DNA from 2 places in the Brevibacillus sp. BD137 genome. Region 2 is predicted to be linked to the other one. Evidence: a T-box and tRNA genes for the amino acid it is inferred to sense, from the RefSeq annotation. Region 2 holds a T-box; the other holds one or more tRNA genes.

Region 1 (5,903 bases), 240 kb from region 2:
CATCCTCCATGAATTCAACAAAAGACCAGTCTTTTCTTCTTCTTAAAACAACCACTTCCTGCTCTTTTTCAAGAATTGAGATTGTTTTAGAACGATTTTTTGCAATTTCCTTAACTTCAAGATTATCAATCCTTACATACCTAAAGCAGGTCGATTTTTTCCCAAGCATTAATGAAAAGAACATGGTCGTGTCTACTGATGGTAAGGGAAATTGGAGGTCGCCAGTATTAGAATAATTAGTCATCCCAAATATTATTAGATAATTTACCAGCATCCCCAAAAACCACACTAAAACTTGCTTTGCCCATTCTGGTTTTTCTGTTGAAGAGTCTATCTCGTCATTAATTTTGTTCAACTTTTCTTCTGTGGTCAAGTCAGGACTATAAAACCCTAAATTATGCAACTCCACATTTAAAGTAGCATTTAAGAAATCAAATGACGGCATACCTGCGTTCCTAATGGCGTCAAATGCTGAAGAATAGTTAGAAATTGAGCGAAACGCCTCGTGTGGATATGATGTTAAGTCTACGAACGACTTAGTATCAATACTTGTAAAAAGTTCAACATTACGCATTAAATCACTATACACATCATTATTAAGAAAAGATGAGTTTAAAAGATGGTTGCTTTTAAAACCTAAAGATTCAAAATCAAAACCTTGTATACCTCTGCCACCAAACATCTCGGAGATCTCTAAAGATTGTTGGAAGGCATCGTCCAGTTTAGGCGCCATTGCAGTGAAATTCTGTATCATTTTCTGATGTTCAAAGATCCAATCAAATCCAGTAAATACGTCATGTGAAACCAATAAATTTGAACGGATCAGATCAAGGTCTTTAATTTTCACCATTCTAATACCGCCTCGCTTTTTAATCAAATTTACTTTTTCATCGCATAATCAATCACTGCATTAAGATCCCTGTCCTCAACAATCCAATCATCACCTTCTTGGATGTAAAACACATCACCAAGAGTCCATTGTCTGATCGTGTATCCATTTACATGTTTGACGAAAGTGTTCATTGCGTCATCTTTTCCAATGAATTCTTGTTTTTATTCGGATTCAACCTTCCAAGCTGGAAAGAATTCTTTTGTCTTTTTCTTTCTTCTGTAGTGCGGAAACATGAGCTGTTCTCTAGTAAATACGTCAACTCCACTGACTGAAATAAACGCAACACTATAGCTAAAATCCTCTCGGTGGAAAATATATCCCCACTGGTTGAAGTATCAGAATTGGAATCTTTCACTTCTACAAGTCTCCCAATTAAGTCAACACGTTTCTTTTGTTCTTCTGCCTTCTCAATAACTCACTGCCTAATTGCCTCATAATCTTTTTTAGGCTTTTCTGGTTTTGGATGGAATGGAACTAATCCTAAACTTGACTCTTTTACATTCGTTGCGTATTTTCTACCATTTTTCCATAAGAAATAGCGTATATAAACTCTAAAAAATTACTGTATTGCTTATCAACAGTTGCCTCAAGACCGCCTTTAGTTAATACCTTCTGACTTTCTTTGAATAATGGATCACTTTTTTCAATTGGCTTTGTGCGAGGCTCTAGCCCATCCCAATCCCAATTAATTGGAAATGAAATCATCCTCTCTCCAGACAACTATATGCTGTTCAAATCACCGTTTTATTCAATTCTTTACTGCCCCTCTTAGTCACCTTTGAAGATAAACCAACTTTCAAACCTTTTCACCACATCATTGGCTAACGCAAGGTCAAACTCTAAAAATCTATTGAAGAGAGGCACTCTTGCAAATTCTATTAAGTCCGATTCAACCATTTCTAGCTTTGCAATAAACTCCACATAATCAAAATCAATATAGTACAGTTCATTCTTGTCTACATCTTCTTCATTAGAATCATCCGACCAAACACGCACTATATTATCAGCGAATTCCATTCTTGGTGTTGGATTATGACCCATCCAAGGGCTTTTCCTGTTAATAACACTATCTAGCACATCTCTCCAAGCCTCTAGACCAGAACAACAACTCGGAGGAATTATCCTATCATTGCTTTCGAAATAGATTCCTCCTCCAATTACTACATCTGATTCATCAAACATTCGCTTTAACACTTCATGAGGTGTACCCTTAATGTCTATATTGTTATATCCCAAAAGCATCGCAATAAACAAATCAACTTCATCACTAGTAGTTTGACCTGTTAACTTGACATATTCAGTATAAGCCACATCCGTATTCAACCAATCAGGCATCTGATAATAAGGCTCTTTTATAACTGCAACAACTAAAGGGTAATCCATGCAACACTCTCCCTAATTAAAACTTCATTTTATTGTTTCTTTCTTTTAAAAACTGTAATGACGTCCCTTGAAACACCTTGTGTTTGGCTTGTATCGAAACAAGAAACTAGTTCCCATCCTTCATTGCCCATCTTATTTAGGATTCCATCAAATCCTTCAGCGTTCAATTTTCCTCCGAAGAATCCACCTGTTTGAAACTTGAGAGTTTTATATTCCCATTTTTCCACAATACTCACCCCAATGTTGAATTACGATCAAAACCATCTTTTATACGAATCCAGCACTTCTAATTATACCAAATATTTCTATACCATTCGAACCATTACCGCGACTGTAGCTGGGTGTTTTTAGGTCAGTTTTACTGTTTCACGATATAGTATTTACTCTTCATTTTATGGACACTGTTCACGAGCTATATGGACTGTCACACAACCAATACAAAAGGACATTAACCCAACAAAGTTAGTATCCTTTTGTATTGAGATAAAAATGGCATGACTCCCCCCTATACTTAAAGGAAAAAGAATGGGTGGAAAGACAACTTAGAATTAATAACATCAAACAGGTAATGACCCCGAAACTTACTAACTTTAAAGGACTGATATTATTGGAGACTGGTTTTGTCAAATAGGACAAGCAAAGGGATTCTTGGTACTACGAAGCAACATTAGAAGTAGATGAGAATGGGGAGAGGACAAGAAAGAAGAAGAGATTTAAAACCAAGAAAGAAGCTCAACAAGCATTGGCAGATTTACTAGCTTACTGATTGGCTTGATTCAAACAGATCAGCGTTGAGAAAGTACATGGAAAAGTTATAGCGACTGGGTACGTGTTTGCATATCATTCCCGCATTGGGCGATCTAGAAATATCAAAAATTTCACCTCAACGTGTTGAGAAATTCATGTTGGATCTTGATAAAAATAATATGCTGGTTCAACAATGCAAAAAATATACACCATCATAAAAGTCTCTCTTAATAAAGCTGAACGTTGGCAGATGGTATCAAAAAACGTTGTTGCTCTTGTTGATCAGGGCATAAAACAACAAAAAACCCTTATTGGATAAGGGTTTTTACTATCAATTCATATGGTGATCCGGACTGGGTTCGAACCAGCGACCCCCACCCTGTCAAGATGGTGCTCTCCCAACTGAGCTACCGGATCATGGGATATATGTGTGATCGTTTAATGGTGGGCCCTGTAGGACTCGAACCTACGACCAATCGGTTATGAGCCGACCGCTCTGACCAACTGAGCTAAGGGCCCGAATCGTATCGGACGTCGATCACATTTATTACTATACAGCATCGTAAAATGGATTTCAAGAGGAAATGAATAATTTCTTGTAAAAATTTTCACTCGTACCAAAAGAACACTAAGAAACCCAGTGAAATCAGGCTTGTTTTCCCCTTGTAAAAAGCCATTCCCCACCGCTGCTGCCCACATCCCCCCTACAAAACAGGGAGATCACCTACCTGATCGCATCACTTCTTACATGGCTGCATCAAGCATATGAGCTTCACCAGTGGAGAATTGACTCTGCCAGACAAAAAAGATCCAATAAAGCTAACAAGAACAAACAAGATAATTAGGTAACGATTGAAGCAAACACCCTCATCCCAAACCTAACCCGCCTGCTCCGTCCCTTTCGCTTTCGCCTCGACACGCAGCTCGGCTTTCTATTGCTTCGACGCCTCACTTCGTGCCAACTCGGCCTCCTGCTCATCTCTCATCCGATGGGCCATGCGGCTAGACGCATTAGCTGCCACACTCGCCACGAGGTCGTCCAAAAACGTGTGAACACGTCCCTCTCCCGACTTGGTATCCAGCCTTTTAATCACCCCGACCTTGTGCTTATCCAAATGCCCAAAGGTGGTCACTGCGATACTTCCATATCCAAATACGGAGCCTAGCGCCAATGTTTCGTCGCATCCGAATAGTCCTTCATCTGACGCAATGATGGATTGGAGCGGCTCGGACAAGAGGCCTTTCTCTGCTAACGTATCCAACTCAACGCCAACCAGGATGGCGTGCTGCATTTCTCTTTTTTCCAAGACCGCTTTTACGCTCTCGATGCACTGCGCCATTGTGAGATCTGGATGGTAAGGCGACTGCATGAGATAGACGATCTCTGCGATATCATCCAACGTCACTCCGCGTTCTGCCAAACGTGCGAGAGCAGCGTTTCTGACTTCGATGCTGTGTACTTGCTTCTTCATATAAGAGACAACCCCTTCCACAAATCGAGTGAAGTCGTTTCCTACCATAGTATCACACACGAACCAAATTGCGACAATCTTTCGCCCAAAGCCGGACTCTGCACCCAAACTATTGGGCATGCCCGCTCGCTCCTGTATAATAATGAACAGGAATATCCCAATAAGGAGGACAACGCAGTGGCCCTTGAGGAAATCATCTTGGAAAGCCGGCATTTGGGGACGCCGGAAAAGCTGATTGTCTACACACCCCAACGCTACTCGCCACTCTACTCGTATCCAGTCCTCTACGTACAGGACGGGGAAGATTACTTGGCGATGGGTAGAATGGCTTCTTTGCTGGATCAATTAAATGGGGACAAAGAATTGCCTGATATCATCGCTGTCTTTCTCCCTGTCGAGAAAAGCAAACGGAACGACCGTTATCATCCGGATGGCAAGGAGCACATGGCCTACCGCCGCTTCCTCGCTGAAGAAGTCGTGAGCTATGTCGATACGCATTACTCCACACATCCTTTGGGAAACGCACGAACACTTCTTGGCGAATCTTTGGGCGGGGTTGTCTCTCTGTTCACTGCGCTTAACTATCCACATACGTTTGGACAAGTTGCCTGCCAGTCGATTGCCATGGACGCAAAACTAAATCGTTTGGTAGCTGACGCTGACTTTTCCGTTCCGCAAACCATTTATATGGAAATCGGGACGGAGGAAACGGAAGTAAGCACGGGGCGTGGCACATTGAATCTTCTTGCGGCCAATGAGGAACTGCGCGAGATTTTGGGCACGAAAAAAGCCACCCTCATTTATGAAACGTTTGAGGGTGACCATACGTGGGGCCACTGGCAGCGCAATCTACCGCGTATGCTAAAGACGCTTTACGGGTAAACTTACCGTGGCTGTTCTTCTTGTGGGCCTTCATCCTTGATCGTCGATACGAGAGCCTCTTCGAATTCTCCTTTTCGTATCGCAGTCAAGATCGTGAAGGTCAGCACAGACAGTAGAAGCAGGACGAGAAAAATGAATGTGATCATCATAGCCGTATGCATGCCATGCGGCACCTCCTTGCACTACACAGTCTTTCCTTTGGCACAAGGAATATACGGACCCACGCTTAACATTACACAAATGAAGAATTTTCTGTTAAAATAATATCTTGTAGAGCATGATAGATAGTAAGGAGGAGTGGTTCTGATGATGTACAGTATCGTAATATTCCCATCTAGCAAGGTGCAAGAAGTAGCCAACTCTTACCGGAAACGTTATGACCCGGGCTATGCTTTGGTTCCTCCGTATATCCGTTTGAAGGAAGCCTTTGAGCTGGACGAAGCCAAGCTGCCTGAGCTGGTGAGCCATCTGGAGCAGGTTGCCTCCTCTACTGACAGCTTTTCGGCTCATTTCCATCGGGTATCTTC
Region 2 (5,903 bases):
CGCAGATGCTATTGGCGATTTGCTCGCTGTAGGCGTTGAGAATATCGGAGAAAATCGCGTGCAGGATGCCTTACCCAAGCATGAACTACACGGCGATAAAGGAATCTGGCATTTTATCGGGCACCTCCAGACGAACAAGGCAAAAGAAGTCGTAGGGAGATTCCCGTACATCCATTCTCTGGATCGACTTTCTTTGGCACAAGAGTTGAATCGACGCGGTGAAGCGCTGGATCATGTCGTAAAATGCTTTTTACAGATCAATATATCCGGTGAAGAGACAAAATTTGGGCTTAGTCCCAATGACGTATTGGCTTTTTTGCGCGAAACCAGTAATATGAGACATATAAGTATCGTTGGATTAATGACAATGGCGCCTGTTGTCGAAAACCAAGAGGAAGCCAGACAGGTGTTCCGTGGTCTCTATGAGTGGAAGCAACGGATTAACGAAATGGCATTCCCGCACGCACAGGTGGAAGAACTGTCCATGGGCATGTCTAGTGATTTTGAAGTGGCCATTGAAGAGGGAGCTACATATATTCGTTTAGGATCGGTATTGGTCAAGCCGGAGTAAAGGAAGGCAGGCCAAACCACAGAGTAAGAGAGGAGGAAGAGTATGGGTGTTATGAATAAATTGATGGGGTTTCTGGGGTTAGAAAACGAGGAATACATCGAAGAGACAACAACGGTGGAAGAGGAAAGAGAAGAGCAAGAGTCCTCGCACAAACGCCAGCCAGCGATCAGTCGAACTAACAACGTAGTACCGTTTCAAGCACGGGAAAAGGAGGGAATCCGTTTGATTCTCTGTGAACCCCGTCATTACAGCGACGCACAGGATATCGCGGACAACCTACGTCATCGTAGACCTGTTGTGGTCAATCTTCATCGCGTGGAAAAAGACCAAGCCAAGAGAATTATCGACTTTTTGAGCGGGACGGTCTACGCATTAAACGGCGATATCCAAAAGGTCGGAGACACGATCTTCGTGTGCACACCTGACCATGTAGATATTCAGGGTACGATCTCCAGTGTGCTGGAAGAGTAGCCATTTAAGACGAATGTAAAAGGGTGAGCTAATGAAAGTTATCGTAGATATTATAGATTTTGCCTTTACGGTATATCAATACATGATTATTGCTTACATTTTGATGTCATGGGTTCCTCAAATGAGAGGTACAGGCATTGGACAGTTACTGGAAAGACTGGTTGAGCCTTATTTGGCGCCATTTCGCCGGTTTATCCCACCGCTCGGCTTCATCGATATCTCCCCGATTGTCGCATTGATTGCCCTGCGCTTTGCCCAATCCGGCCTGTACGCCATTTTGAAACAAATCATGTTCTAGGCGAGTGAAACGATGAGCATATTTGACCATTTTTCAAAAGAAGAACGTCCCTTTGTTGAACGGGCGCTGGAAATGCTGACGCAAGTAGAGCGGAAGCAGGCCATGCGCCTTACTGATTTTGTAGACCCGAGGCAATTGCTGATTTTTCAGAGTCTATCCTCACAAGTAAGAGATGTGAAGGTTTCTCCATATGGAGGATACGAAGGTGCCGAGCGAGTTCGTATTATCATCCATCCGGAGTACCTCCCGGTCGAACCTGATGATTATCGCCTTACCTTATTGGCAATCAAGGCAGATCAGCGCTTTCATGTGCTGGAGCATCGAGATGTGATGGGGGCGATACTGGGTGTCGGGATGAAGCGGGAGAAATTCGGAGATATGCTGACAGATTCAGCGGGCAGCTATGCGATTGTAGCAGAGGAAGTTGCTGATTTTGTCTGTGGGCAGGTGACACAAATTCACCGGACATCTGTTCAGTTTGAGCAGGTAGCATGGGAGGCTTTCACACCTCCTGCACCCAAGTTTGTAGAAAAAACAATCACCGTCCCATCAGGTCGAATTGACGCGATCATCGGAGAAGTACACAATATGTCTCGTGCAAAAGCCCTGGTGCCAATTCGAGCGGGAAAAGTAAAAATCAACTGGAAAGTAATCGAAGACCCGTCATATCAACTCCAGATGGGGGATATGGTATCTCTTGCAGGCTATGGTCGGTTCAAAATTCTTGAGGTAGCAGGTCCAACGCGTAGCGGACGAATTCGAATGATTGTCGGACTGGTTACATAAGATGGACCAAGGCGCAAAAAATTGTAAAATACGGCAGGAAACACTGCTAATCCTGTCGAAATGATTAGAGACGAATTATCGGGAAAAGTGGGGGGTTCATGTGCCATTAACGCCGTTGGATATACACAATAAGGAATTCAGCACAGGCTTTCGTGGGTATAACATTGACGAAGTGAACGAATTTCTCGATCAGGTGATCAAAGATTTTGAGCTCTTGATAAAAGAGAAAAAAGAACAGGAAGAGCGCGTAGCCATTCTAAATGAGCGCGTAGATTACTATAAGAGTTTGGAAGAAAATTTGAGCAAGTCGATTCTGGTAGCGCAGGAGACAGCAGAGGATGTGAAGTCGAATGCCCGCAAGGAAGCGCAGCTCATCCTAAAAGAAGCGGAGAAAAATGCAGACCGAATCGTCAATGAAGCATTGGCGAAGTCGCGCAAAATCGCAATCGAAATCGAAGAATTAAAAAAACGTGCTTCGGTTTACCGTATGCGCTTTCGGACGCTTTTGGAAGCGCAACTGGAAATGTTGGAGAATGGCGACTGGGACAGCATCGAACAGCCACAGGTTGATTCTCCTGTAACAGTTGAATAAATCATTGACGTTCGAGCAATGATGGTATTATAATGAAAGACAACTTTTTTGAAATAAATCACAAATCATAGACGATGAACGGGAAGAGTACGTGAGCCAGCACTGCCTAGAGAGTCGGGAAAAGGTGAAAACCCGGCCAGTTGCTTTCGCAGAAAATCACCCGGGAGTTCAATATCCGAAAACCGTAGAACCTTGATGGTTGCACAGGTGAGTAAGTGAGCGCGTCATTCCCGTTACGAATGAGTGAAGTGGAACGAATCCGATGCAGGCTTTTTTGTCGTACGGGTTTGTTCAATCAGGGTGGTACCACGGGAGCTTTCTCTCGTCCCTTTTAGGGGATGAGTGAAGGCTTTTATTTATTTAAGGAGTGAATCAGGCCATGGATTACAGCAAAACTTTAGCGCTACCAAAAACCGATTTCCCTATGCGTGGCAATTTGCCAAGCCGCGAGCCACAGATGCAAGCGGTATGGGAAGAGCAAAATATTTACCAACAAGTGTTGGATCGTACAAAAGACCGCCCGTCTTTTGTCTTGCATGATGGCCCTCCATATGCGAATGGAGACATTCATATTGGTCACGCACTGAACAAAATCCTCAAGGACTTCATCGTTCGCTATAAATCCATGGCAGGCTTTTATGCGCCGTACATCCCAGGCTGGGATACACATGGTTTGCCGATTGAGCAAGCGATTATCAATGCACAAGGGCTGGATCGTCGTAGCATCGAAGTGAACGATTTCCGCCAGCGCTGTGAAGAATATGCTTGGTCCTATATCGACAAGCAACGCGACCAATTCAAGCGTCTGGGCGTTCGCGGAGATTGGGAAAACCCTTATGTTACACTCCTGCCTGAGTATGAAGCCAACCAAATTCGCGTATTCGGTGAAATGGCGAAGAAGGGTTATATTTACAAGGGTCTGCGCTGCGTATACTGGTCTCCGTCTTCTGAGACGGCTCTGGCTGATGCAGAAATCGAATACAAAGACAAGCGTTCTCCTTCCATTTACGTCAGCTTCCAAGTAGCAGATGGAAAAGGCAAGCTGGACACAGAAACAGGTGTTGTGATCTGGACAACGACTCCGTGGACATTGCCAGCAAACCTCGCGATCAGCTTGCACCCTGAACTCGAGTACAACGTCGTGAAGGTAGATGGCCGCAAATTCCTGGTAGCCAACGGTCTGATTGAAGCTGCGAGCAAAGAAATTGGCTGGGAAGGCGTAGAGATTCTTGCGACCTTTAAAGGTCAAGAACTGGAAGGTGTAGAAACGCAGCATCCGTTCTACGATCGCAAGTCTCCACTCATTCTGGGCGAGCACGTAACCCTGGATGCAGGTACTGGTTGCGTTCATACTGCTCCAGGACACGGGGAAGATGACTTTAACGTTGGTCAAAAATACAATTTGGGTGTCCTTTGCCCGGTAGATCACGAAGGTAAAATGACCAATGAAGCACCAGGCTTTGAAGGTCTATTCTATGAAGATGCCAACAAAGTGATTACCGAAAAGCTGAAAGAAAACGGAGCACTCTTGAAGCTCAGTTTCTTCACGCACTCTTACCCACATGACTGGCGTACGAAAAAACCGGTTATTTATCGCGCGACAGAGCAATGGTTCGCATCGATCGACGGATTCCGTACGCAAATGCTCGAAGCGATTAAAAATGTAAAATGGATTCCGCATTGGGGAGAAACTCGTCTGGCTAACATGATTGCGGATCGTGGCGACTGGTGCATTTCCCGTCAGCGTGTCTGGGGTGTACCGATTCCAATCTTCTATTGCAAAGCATGTAACGAACCGATCATTAACGACACGACGATCAACCATGTTGCTGATCTGTTCCGCAAAGAAGGATCGAAAGTATGGTTCTCCCGTGAAGCAAATGAGCTCGTTCCAGAAGGGCTTTCTTGCACCAAATGCGATTGCAACGATTTCCGCAAAGAAACGGATATTATGGACGTTTGGTTCGACTCCGGCTCCAGCCACCAGGCTGTTTTGCGCGAAAGAGGCATTGCTTGGCCAGCTGACATGTATCTGGAAGGCTCTGACCAGTATCGTGGCTGGTTTAACTCTTCTCTCTCAACAGGGGTTGCCGTGTATGGCACAGCTCCTTACAAATCCGTCCTGAGCCACGGCTTTGCATTGGATGGAGAAGGACGCAAAATGTCCAAATCCCTTGGTAACGTCATCGTACCACAACAAGTTATTGACAAGATGGGTGCAGATATCTTGCGTCTGTGGGTAGCTTCTGTTGATTATCAGGCTGATGTGCGCATTTCCGATGCGATTCTGAACCAGATCGCTGAGGTGTACCGCAAAATCCGCAATACGTTCCGCTTCCTGTTGGGTAACCTTGATGGATTTAATCCAGCAACAGACCGCGTAGCGTACGAAGAGCTGGGAGAGCTGGATCGTTATGTTCTGGCGAAAGCGGCAAAAGTCGCGAAGCGTACACGCAAAGCGTACGATGAATATCAGTTCCATACCGTTTTCCATGCGGTTCATAACTTCTGCGTAATTGATTTGTCCGCATTCTATCTGGATATTTGCAAGGATCGCCTGTATGTAGAAGCACCAGACAGTCTGAAACGACGTGCTGCACAGACAGTGATGTACGATTGCTTGCTCAGTCTGGTGAAGCTGGTTGCTCCACTCTTGCCGCATACAGCCGACGAGGTGTGGGCGTTCATTCCAGGTGTGGAAGAGAAGAGTGTGCAGTTGACAGACATGCCAGTAGGCGACGAACAACATCTCAGCTTTGCAGCAGAAGCAGAGAGCAAATGGGATGCGTTCCTGGCGATCCGTGACGAGGTTCTCAAAGCCATGGAAGAAGCGCGCCGCAACAAGGTGTTCGGTAACTCGGTTGATGCGAAGCTGGCTCTGTACCCACAAACGGAAGAAGTTGCGAAAACATTGGCAGCAATGGACGATCTCGCTGACCTGTTCATCGTGGCTCACGTGGATGTACACAGCGGGTCTGCTCCGGCAGAAGCAGTACAACTCGAAGGAATTGCTGCTGTGGTCTCTGCCGCAGACGGTGGAAAATGCGAGCGTTGCCGCGTAGTAAAACCTGATGTTGGCACTCGCGAGTCGCACGCGTCGCTCTGCGTACGTTGTGCTGATGTCGTCGAACAACATTACGCACATGTAACAGAATAAAATCCGTTGATCAACCTGTCATTCCCTT

The links. A T-box is a leader RNA that pairs with one kind of tRNA and senses whether it is charged. The one in region 2 lies ahead of ileS (isoleucine--tRNA ligase), so its partner is inferred to be a tRNA-Ile.
Region 1: it has a tRNA-Ile gene. The T-box ahead of ileS (isoleucine--tRNA ligase) is inferred to sense a tRNA for this amino acid. The anticodon was not compared.

What each region holds. Positions count from the first base shown of each region.
Region 1 covers NZ_JAOTNO010000001.1:672,832-678,734, forward strand. The annotation lists gene ODZ53_RS03270 (hypothetical protein) at 1-850, opposite strand, end outside; gene ODZ53_RS03275 (hypothetical protein) at 1,388-1,597, opposite strand; gene ODZ53_RS03280 (hypothetical protein) at 1,661-2,275, opposite strand; gene ODZ53_RS03285 (DUF4177 domain-containing protein) at 2,305-2,502, opposite strand; partial or broken gene ODZ53_RS03290 (Arm DNA-binding domain-containing protein) at 2,934-3,041, shown strand; tRNA gene ODZ53_RS03295 (tRNA-Val) at 3,364-3,439, opposite strand; tRNA gene ODZ53_RS03300 (tRNA-Ile) at 3,465-3,541, opposite strand; gene ODZ53_RS03305 (phosphatidylglycerophosphatase A family protein) at 3,955-4,494, opposite strand; gene ODZ53_RS03310 (alpha/beta hydrolase) at 4,672-5,376, shown strand; gene ODZ53_RS03315 (hypothetical protein) at 5,379-5,537, opposite strand; gene ODZ53_RS03320 (YjcG family protein) at 5,683-5,903, shown strand, end outside.
Region 2 covers NZ_JAOTNO010000001.1:435,157-441,059, reverse strand. The annotation lists gene ODZ53_RS02375 (YggS family pyridoxal phosphate-dependent enzyme) at 1-571, shown strand, start outside; gene ODZ53_RS02370 (cell division protein SepF) at 614-1,042, shown strand; gene ODZ53_RS02365 (YggT family protein) at 1,074-1,340, shown strand; gene ODZ53_RS02360 (YlmH family RNA-binding protein) at 1,353-2,126, shown strand; gene ODZ53_RS02355 (DivIVA domain-containing protein) at 2,227-2,718, shown strand; T-box leader at 2,784-3,051, shown strand; gene ileS (isoleucine--tRNA ligase) at 3,098-5,875, shown strand.